Proteiniborus sp. DW1: one gene and its partner. The protein of the gene in region 1 binds, or shares a complex with, the protein of each later gene. Links are inferred from orthologs where the notes say so. Each region holds a gene or a part of one and is shown on either strand. Other genes may lie near its edges.

What was found.
Region 2: the proteins of DW1_RS14690 (region 1) and nifU are in contact, whole or in part, in a solved structure (PDB 5XT5), measured with the Bacillus subtilis proteins. The link is inferred for Proteiniborus sp. DW1 from one-to-one orthologs.

What each region holds. Positions count from the first base shown.
Region 1 is NZ_FMDO01000062.1:2,023-5,270, reverse strand. What follows is about bases 167-3,069. They hold DW1_RS14690 (aminotransferase class V-fold PLP-dependent enzyme), read left to right. Parts: upstream 167-998; coding sequence 999-2,141; downstream 2,142-3,069. Other genes in these bases: DW1_RS14680 (diacylglycerol/lipid kinase family protein), read left to right, coding at 2,991-3,069; DW1_RS14685 (DUF4446 family protein), read left to right, coding at 2,450-2,956; yqeB (selenium-dependent molybdenum cofactor biosynthesis protein YqeB), read left to right, coding at 167-843. In the rest of the region: mocA (molybdenum cofactor cytidylyltransferase), read left to right, coding at 1-50; more of yqeB, read left to right, coding at 43-166; more of DW1_RS14680, read left to right, coding at 3,070-3,248. UniProt on the Bacillus subtilis protein: Type II cysteine desulfurase that acts as the initial step in the SUF-like Fe-S cluster assembly pathway.
Region 2 is NZ_FMDO01000032.1:23,625-26,713, reverse strand. What follows is about bases 288-3,031. They hold nifU (Fe-S cluster assembly scaffold protein NifU), read right to left. Parts: upstream 2,011-3,031; coding sequence 1,564-2,010; downstream 288-1,563. Other genes in these bases: nifS (cysteine desulfurase NifS), read right to left, coding at 2,020-3,031; DW1_RS08385 (PRC-barrel domain-containing protein), read right to left, coding at 803-1,336; DW1_RS15295 (YtxH domain-containing protein), read right to left, coding at 591-752; DW1_RS08390 (AI-2E family transporter), read right to left, coding at 288-546. Also shown: more of DW1_RS08390, read right to left, coding at 1-287; more of nifS, read right to left, coding at 3,032-3,089. UniProt on the Bacillus subtilis protein: Part of the SUF-like system that mediates the biosynthesis of iron-sulfur (Fe-S) clusters. Acts as a sulfurtransferase and thus transfers sulfur from SufS to SufB.

The DNA of each region.
Region 1 (3,248 bases):
GGGATGAATATCAACACTTAGTTGAAATGGAGATGAAAAATAATGAATGATATAGTAATAATTAGAGGTGCAGGAGACATTGCAACAGGAGTAGCACATAGACTTCATAGAAGTGGATTTAAAGTTTTACTCCTAGAAATAGAAAAGCCTACAGTCATAAGGAGAACTGTTTCATTTGCACAAGCAGTATTTGATGGACAAGTAGTAGTAGAGGATGTAAAAGCTATTAAAGTAAATAAAATAGAAGATATACATAAATGCTGGGAGGAAGAAAATATACCTATTATTATTGATGAGAAGTTAGATATCTTAAATAACATCAAGGCAGATGTATTAGTAGATGGAATACTTGCTAAAGAGAATTTAGGGACTAGTAAAGACCTAGCTCCAATTACTATAGGATTAGGACCAGGTTTTGAAGCAGGAATTGATGTGGATGTGGTTATTGAAACTAATAGGGGACATTATTTAGGTTATTTAATATTTGAAGGAACAGCAGAGCCTAATACAGGTATTCCAGGACTGATCAGTGGATATGGAAAAGAAAGAGTAGTTAAATCTCCAGCAGATGGAGTTATTAGACATGTTTCTAAAATAGGGGAACTAGTAAAAAAACAAGATGTTATCGCCTATGTAGATGATGTTCCCGTAAGAGCTACTCTTGATGGTGTTCTAAGAGGACTAATTATGGAAGGACTGGAAGTATACAAAGGATTAAAGATTGCTGATATTGATCCTAGAGGAATTATAGAACACTGCTATTCCATCTCAGAAAAAGCTAGGGCAATAGGAGGTTCAGTGCTTGAAGCTATACTATATTTTAAGAAGAAAAATAGTAAATAGAAAAAGCTACTATACTACTTAGCTGCATCATACTATAGGGGCTGTTAAGTCTTGCAAAAAAGTTAATTATTCAAGTTTTCTATCTATATAAGTATTATAATAGTATAGGTATATAATATACTATATGTATAAATTATCATTTGGGGGTGTAAACCTTGATATATTTAGATAATGCAGCAACATCTTTTCCTAAACCGGAACTGGTGTATAATGCAATGATGGAAGCCATGAGAGAATATGGAGCAAATCCTGGCAGGTCTGGTCATAAACTAGCTTTGAAGGCAGGAAGAGCTATTTATGAAACTAGAGAGCTTTTAGCAAATTTCTTTAATATAGAAGATCCTATGAGAATTATCTTTACTTCAAATGCAACTGATGGATTAAATCTTGCGATTAAAGGATTATTGAGGCCCAATGATCATGTTATAACCACATCAATGGAGCATAACTCTGTATTGAGACCTTTAAAAGCATTGGAAAATAACGGTATAGAAACTTCCATAATACAATGCGATGAAACTGGAAGTATTGATGTTAAGGATATTGAAGCTAATATTAAAACCAATACAAAGCTTATTGTAACCACACATGCATCTAATGTTACAGGAACAATATTTCCAGTAAAGGAGATTGGAAGTCTTGCCAAAAGGCATGGCATAATCTATATGGTAGATGTTGCTCAAACAGCAGGAGTATACGATATAGATGTAATAGATATGAATATCGATATATTAGCATTTCCAGGCCACAAGAGCTTACTTGGACCTCAGGGTACTGGAGGAGTTTATATAAGACAGGGTTTAGAAATATCCCAAATGAAAGAAGGGGGAACAGGAAGCCGATCTGATTCTTTAATCCAGCCTGATATTTATCCTGATAAGTTCGAAAGTGGGACTCCTAATATGCCTGGAATAGTAGGGCTAGGAGCAGGAATAAAATACATCCTTGATAAAGGTATAGAGAATATAAGAGAACATGAAAGAAAATTGGCAAAAACCTTTATAGATGGATTAAGAGAAATAGATGGTATCAAAATCTATGGACCTTGTGATATAGAAAAGCAGGCTCCAGTGATTTCAATTAATATTGGAGAAGAAGATTCTTCAGAAGTAAGCTATATATTAGACGAAGTATTTAATATTGCAGTGAGACCAGGACTACATTGTGCACCTCTTGCACACAAGACCATAAATTGTTATGAGCAAGGGTGCATCAGGTTTAGTGTGGGACCATTCAATACTCTTAATGATATAGAGACAGCTATTTTCGCAATAAAGACTATATCAAAGGAAATGTAGTGTGAAGTTAAATAAAATTTGTAATTTAAAAGCACAAGTTTGTTTACTTCCATTCAGTTGTTAAAATTTGGTTCTCGTTTAATTTCTGACAAAGATATTCAGAAAATCGAGTTATAAAGGAAAATCTTAGAGCACTAAATGGATATTGTTCATTTATGTGCTTGGTTTGAAGTTACATCAGACATGAGATTTTCTTTTATTTTTTTGCTTTCATTGTAATCAAAAATTAATTTCATAGCAGGATTTTTCATATTATAATAGAATTAAAGTAGAATACATATATAGATTATTAATGGAAAGGAGAAAACATGGAACTTATATTTAGTATTTTCACTGATTATATTACAGAAATAGTCATAGTAATGTCTTTGCTTAATTTTATATTGCTATTATTGTTCATTATAAGCAGAATCAAGATTTCTAGTATTACGAAGAAATATGATCGCTTAGTACAGGGGTCTACTACCCATTCTTTAGAAAGCATACTTTTTGAGCATATTGAAGAAATAAGAAGCACAAAAGAAGAGATTGCAGAAATTAAGAAACGCTGTGAGAATCTAGATGATAGACTACAGTTTTGTTTACAGCGAATTGGATTTATAAGATACAATGCTTTTAATGATATGGGAAGTGATTTGAGTTTTTCTGTAGCACTATTAGATGATAAGCTTAATGGATTTATCATAACTAGTATATATGGAAGAAATGAAAGTAAAACTTATGCAAAGCCAGTAGTAAAGGGCGATTCTAATTATCCACTATCAGTAGAGGAAATACAAGCTTTAGATAGAGCAAAGAAACAGATAGTATCCTAACAGACTATAAATAGGGCTGGTGATATTGTTGAAAATGTTATTTATAGTAAATCCTATAGCAGGTAGAGACAGAGCTATAAAACTGATTCCACTTATTGAAGAAAAAATGGACAAGACTAATATAAAATATAAAGTATCTATAACCAGCCAACCAAAGGAAGCAACAAGCTTAACTGTTAAAGGTTTAGAGGAAGGCTATGATAGCATAATTGCTGTAGGCGGAGATGGAACTATTAATGAAGTTGCCATGGGAATCATTCAGAAAGGATATGGAACCTTAGGTATCATACCA
Region 2 (3,089 bases), on another replicon or contig:
AATATCCATAAGGCTATCTAGAAAAAATCCCTTTATTGCATGAAATTCTGGAGGTAATCTATCTATGTGCTTAGAGTACCTAATAAAAACCTTATTGAAATAATCATATACTCTATTGAAATAGCTAGGTAACAATATTATAAGATTTTCAAATTCACTAGATAACTTAGGTACAATTGATGTTATGACTAGAATTATTAAAATAATTGAAAGCACATATATAAGCAATATGCTATAAGATCTTTTAAGCCCCTTTTTTTCTATGAAATTGACTAAAGGATTTAGCAAATAAGATAGTACAATGGAGTAAAATATTAGTAGCAATATAGATACTATTTTGCTAGGCCCTTTTAATAGATTATAAGTAACTACTATAAGAATAATTATTGATATAGCAAGAGCTATTTTTTTACGCGAAAACTGAAGCTTACTCTCTGCTTTTATATATTTATTCCCAATATTTGTTAAAAAATATATACATAGTCCAAGTAGTATAGTCAGAAATGTACTCTGGAGATAATGACTTAGTTTTAGAAAATTATCCATTATATGGGTCTCCTTGCTGAAATTAAAGGCAGCTAAGCTGCCTATTAAAATAAACCTATATTGCTAACTACAGTTGATGCTATTCTTTTTCCAACCCTCATCATTTTTCTTCTACGTCTTGGGCTCATCCTTGTCATTGCGAGCATCCCAGCTGTTGCACCTATTAAACTCCCTGTCACTATTCCAGATACAAATCTACCCTTCATATTTTCACCTCATTTAATATATTTCTTTATACATAGTTTGATACAAATCTCTAAAGTAATTCTAGTAGTTTTTTGTAATCCTCCTTATATATGTCAAAAAGACTTTTGGCTTCGTTGCTAATAATAATAGAATTTTCTCCGAAAATAGTTTCTGTAGTATAGGGTAATACATTTCTTCCTTCCTTTAAATCTTGAATTAATCCATCTGTAAGTATAAAACCTACTATTCTCCCACTTTCGACATCAATTATTATATCTTTTACATGACCAAGACTTTCTCCACCTTCAGTCAGTATTTCTTCTTCTATTATTTTTTTTTCGTTAATCAAATTATCTATCTCTGGAAAATGGCTTGATTTTTCAACTAAATTTTCATTTTCTATGATTAAAGCATCCTTTCCTATTGAGTCAATATTAATAAATCTGATTATCTTAGCATCCCTAAAAATATTTCCTTCATTTATTAAAAAGGCTACTACTTTGAATTTCTTCTTTGAATATATTATCTCTCTTATAGATGCAACTTTTTTACCTGTTTCTTTACTTATTACTGGGAGTCCAATTAATTCACTCTCTTTCCTCAATTGTATTACTCCTTTTTAAAATTCTATGTAATTATTATTCCACATTAATAAATTATTATTATTCCATTCACCTCTCATAGAAATAAAAGTTTCTATCTAAATGTTATAAACTAAGAATACTTTTATTGAAACTCATTAACGAAAAGTCCCCTTATGTAAGAGTATCAATATAAAACTTTTATATTGATTATAAAAAAAACTACTGAATTACAGTAGTTTTTCTCATTTTATTCATTATCTTGATCATGTTCATGGTCATGAACATCCTCATCTGGATTAAAATCTTCTAATCCCTCTATAACAACATTATTCTTCTTTGAATAATCAAATAAAGCTGATTTTATAGCCTGCTCAGCTAATACTGAACAATGCATTTTAACTGGTGGCAACCCATCTAATGCTTCAGCCACAGCTTTATTAGTAAGTTGCATTGCTTCTTTAATGGTTTTCCCCTTTATTAATTCTGTAGCCATACTTGAAGAAGCTATTGCAGAGCCACATCCAAAAGTCTTAAATTTTACATCTACAATAGTGTCATTCTCAATTTTTAAATACATTTTCATTATATCGCCACATTTAGGATTTCCAACTTGACCAATTCCATCAGCATTTTCAATTTCTCCAACATTTCTCGGGTTCATAAAATGCTCCATTACCTTTTCTGAGTACATAATTTTACCCCCTCATCTTTTCTTTACATTTTCGTATAGTGGTGACATTTGTCTTAATCTATCAACTATCTTAACTAAGTTTTCTACCACATAATCTATTTCTTCCTCTGTATTAAAATCTCCTAATGTAAGTCTTAAAGATCCATGTGCAATTTCATGAGGGAGACCTATCGCCAACAAAACATGGGAAGGATCTAAAGAGCCTGACGTACATGCTGAACCACTAGATGCTGAAATTCCAACCATATCTAAACTAAGTAATAAGGATTCACCCTCAATAAATTCAAAGGAAAAATTAACATTACCAGGTAGTCTGTGTTCAGGATGACCATTCAACCTAACATAATCTATTTTTTCATAGATATCTCTAATTAATTTATCTCTTAATCTAATCAGATTTCTATTATGCTCATCTATAGTTTCATAAGCCAATTCTACAGCCTTACCAAATCCCACAATAGCAGGTACATTTTCTGTGCCTGCTCTTCTGTTCTTTTCTTGGGCACCTCCATGTATATGAGGATGTATCTTCACTCCCTGTTTAATATAAAGGGCACCTATACCTTTTGGCCCATATAGTTTATGAGCAGACATAGATAACAAATCAATATTTAAATCATTTACATCTAATTTTATGTTTCCAATTGCCTGTACAGCATCAGTATGAAAATATATTTTATTCTCTCTAGCTATATTTCCAATTTCTTTAATTGGTTGTATAGTTCCAATTTCATTATTTGCAAACATTATTGTAATTAGTATAGTTTTATCAGTAATTGAGTTTTTTAATTGTTCAATATTGACTATTCCATTCTCATCTACATCTAAATAAGTAACTTGAAAACCATTCTTTTCTAAGTATTGACATGTATGAAGCACCCCATGATGCTCAATTTTTGAAGTAATAATATGATTCCCTTTATTTTTATTTGCATATGCAATACCTTTTATTGCCCAATTGTCAGCCTCAGAACCTCCACCAGTAAAAAAAATCTCCCTAGAATTAGCCCCTATAGCTTTAGCAATTTTTTCTCTAGCTTCGTCTATAGCAGCTCTAGTAACTTGCCCTAATCTATAGATAC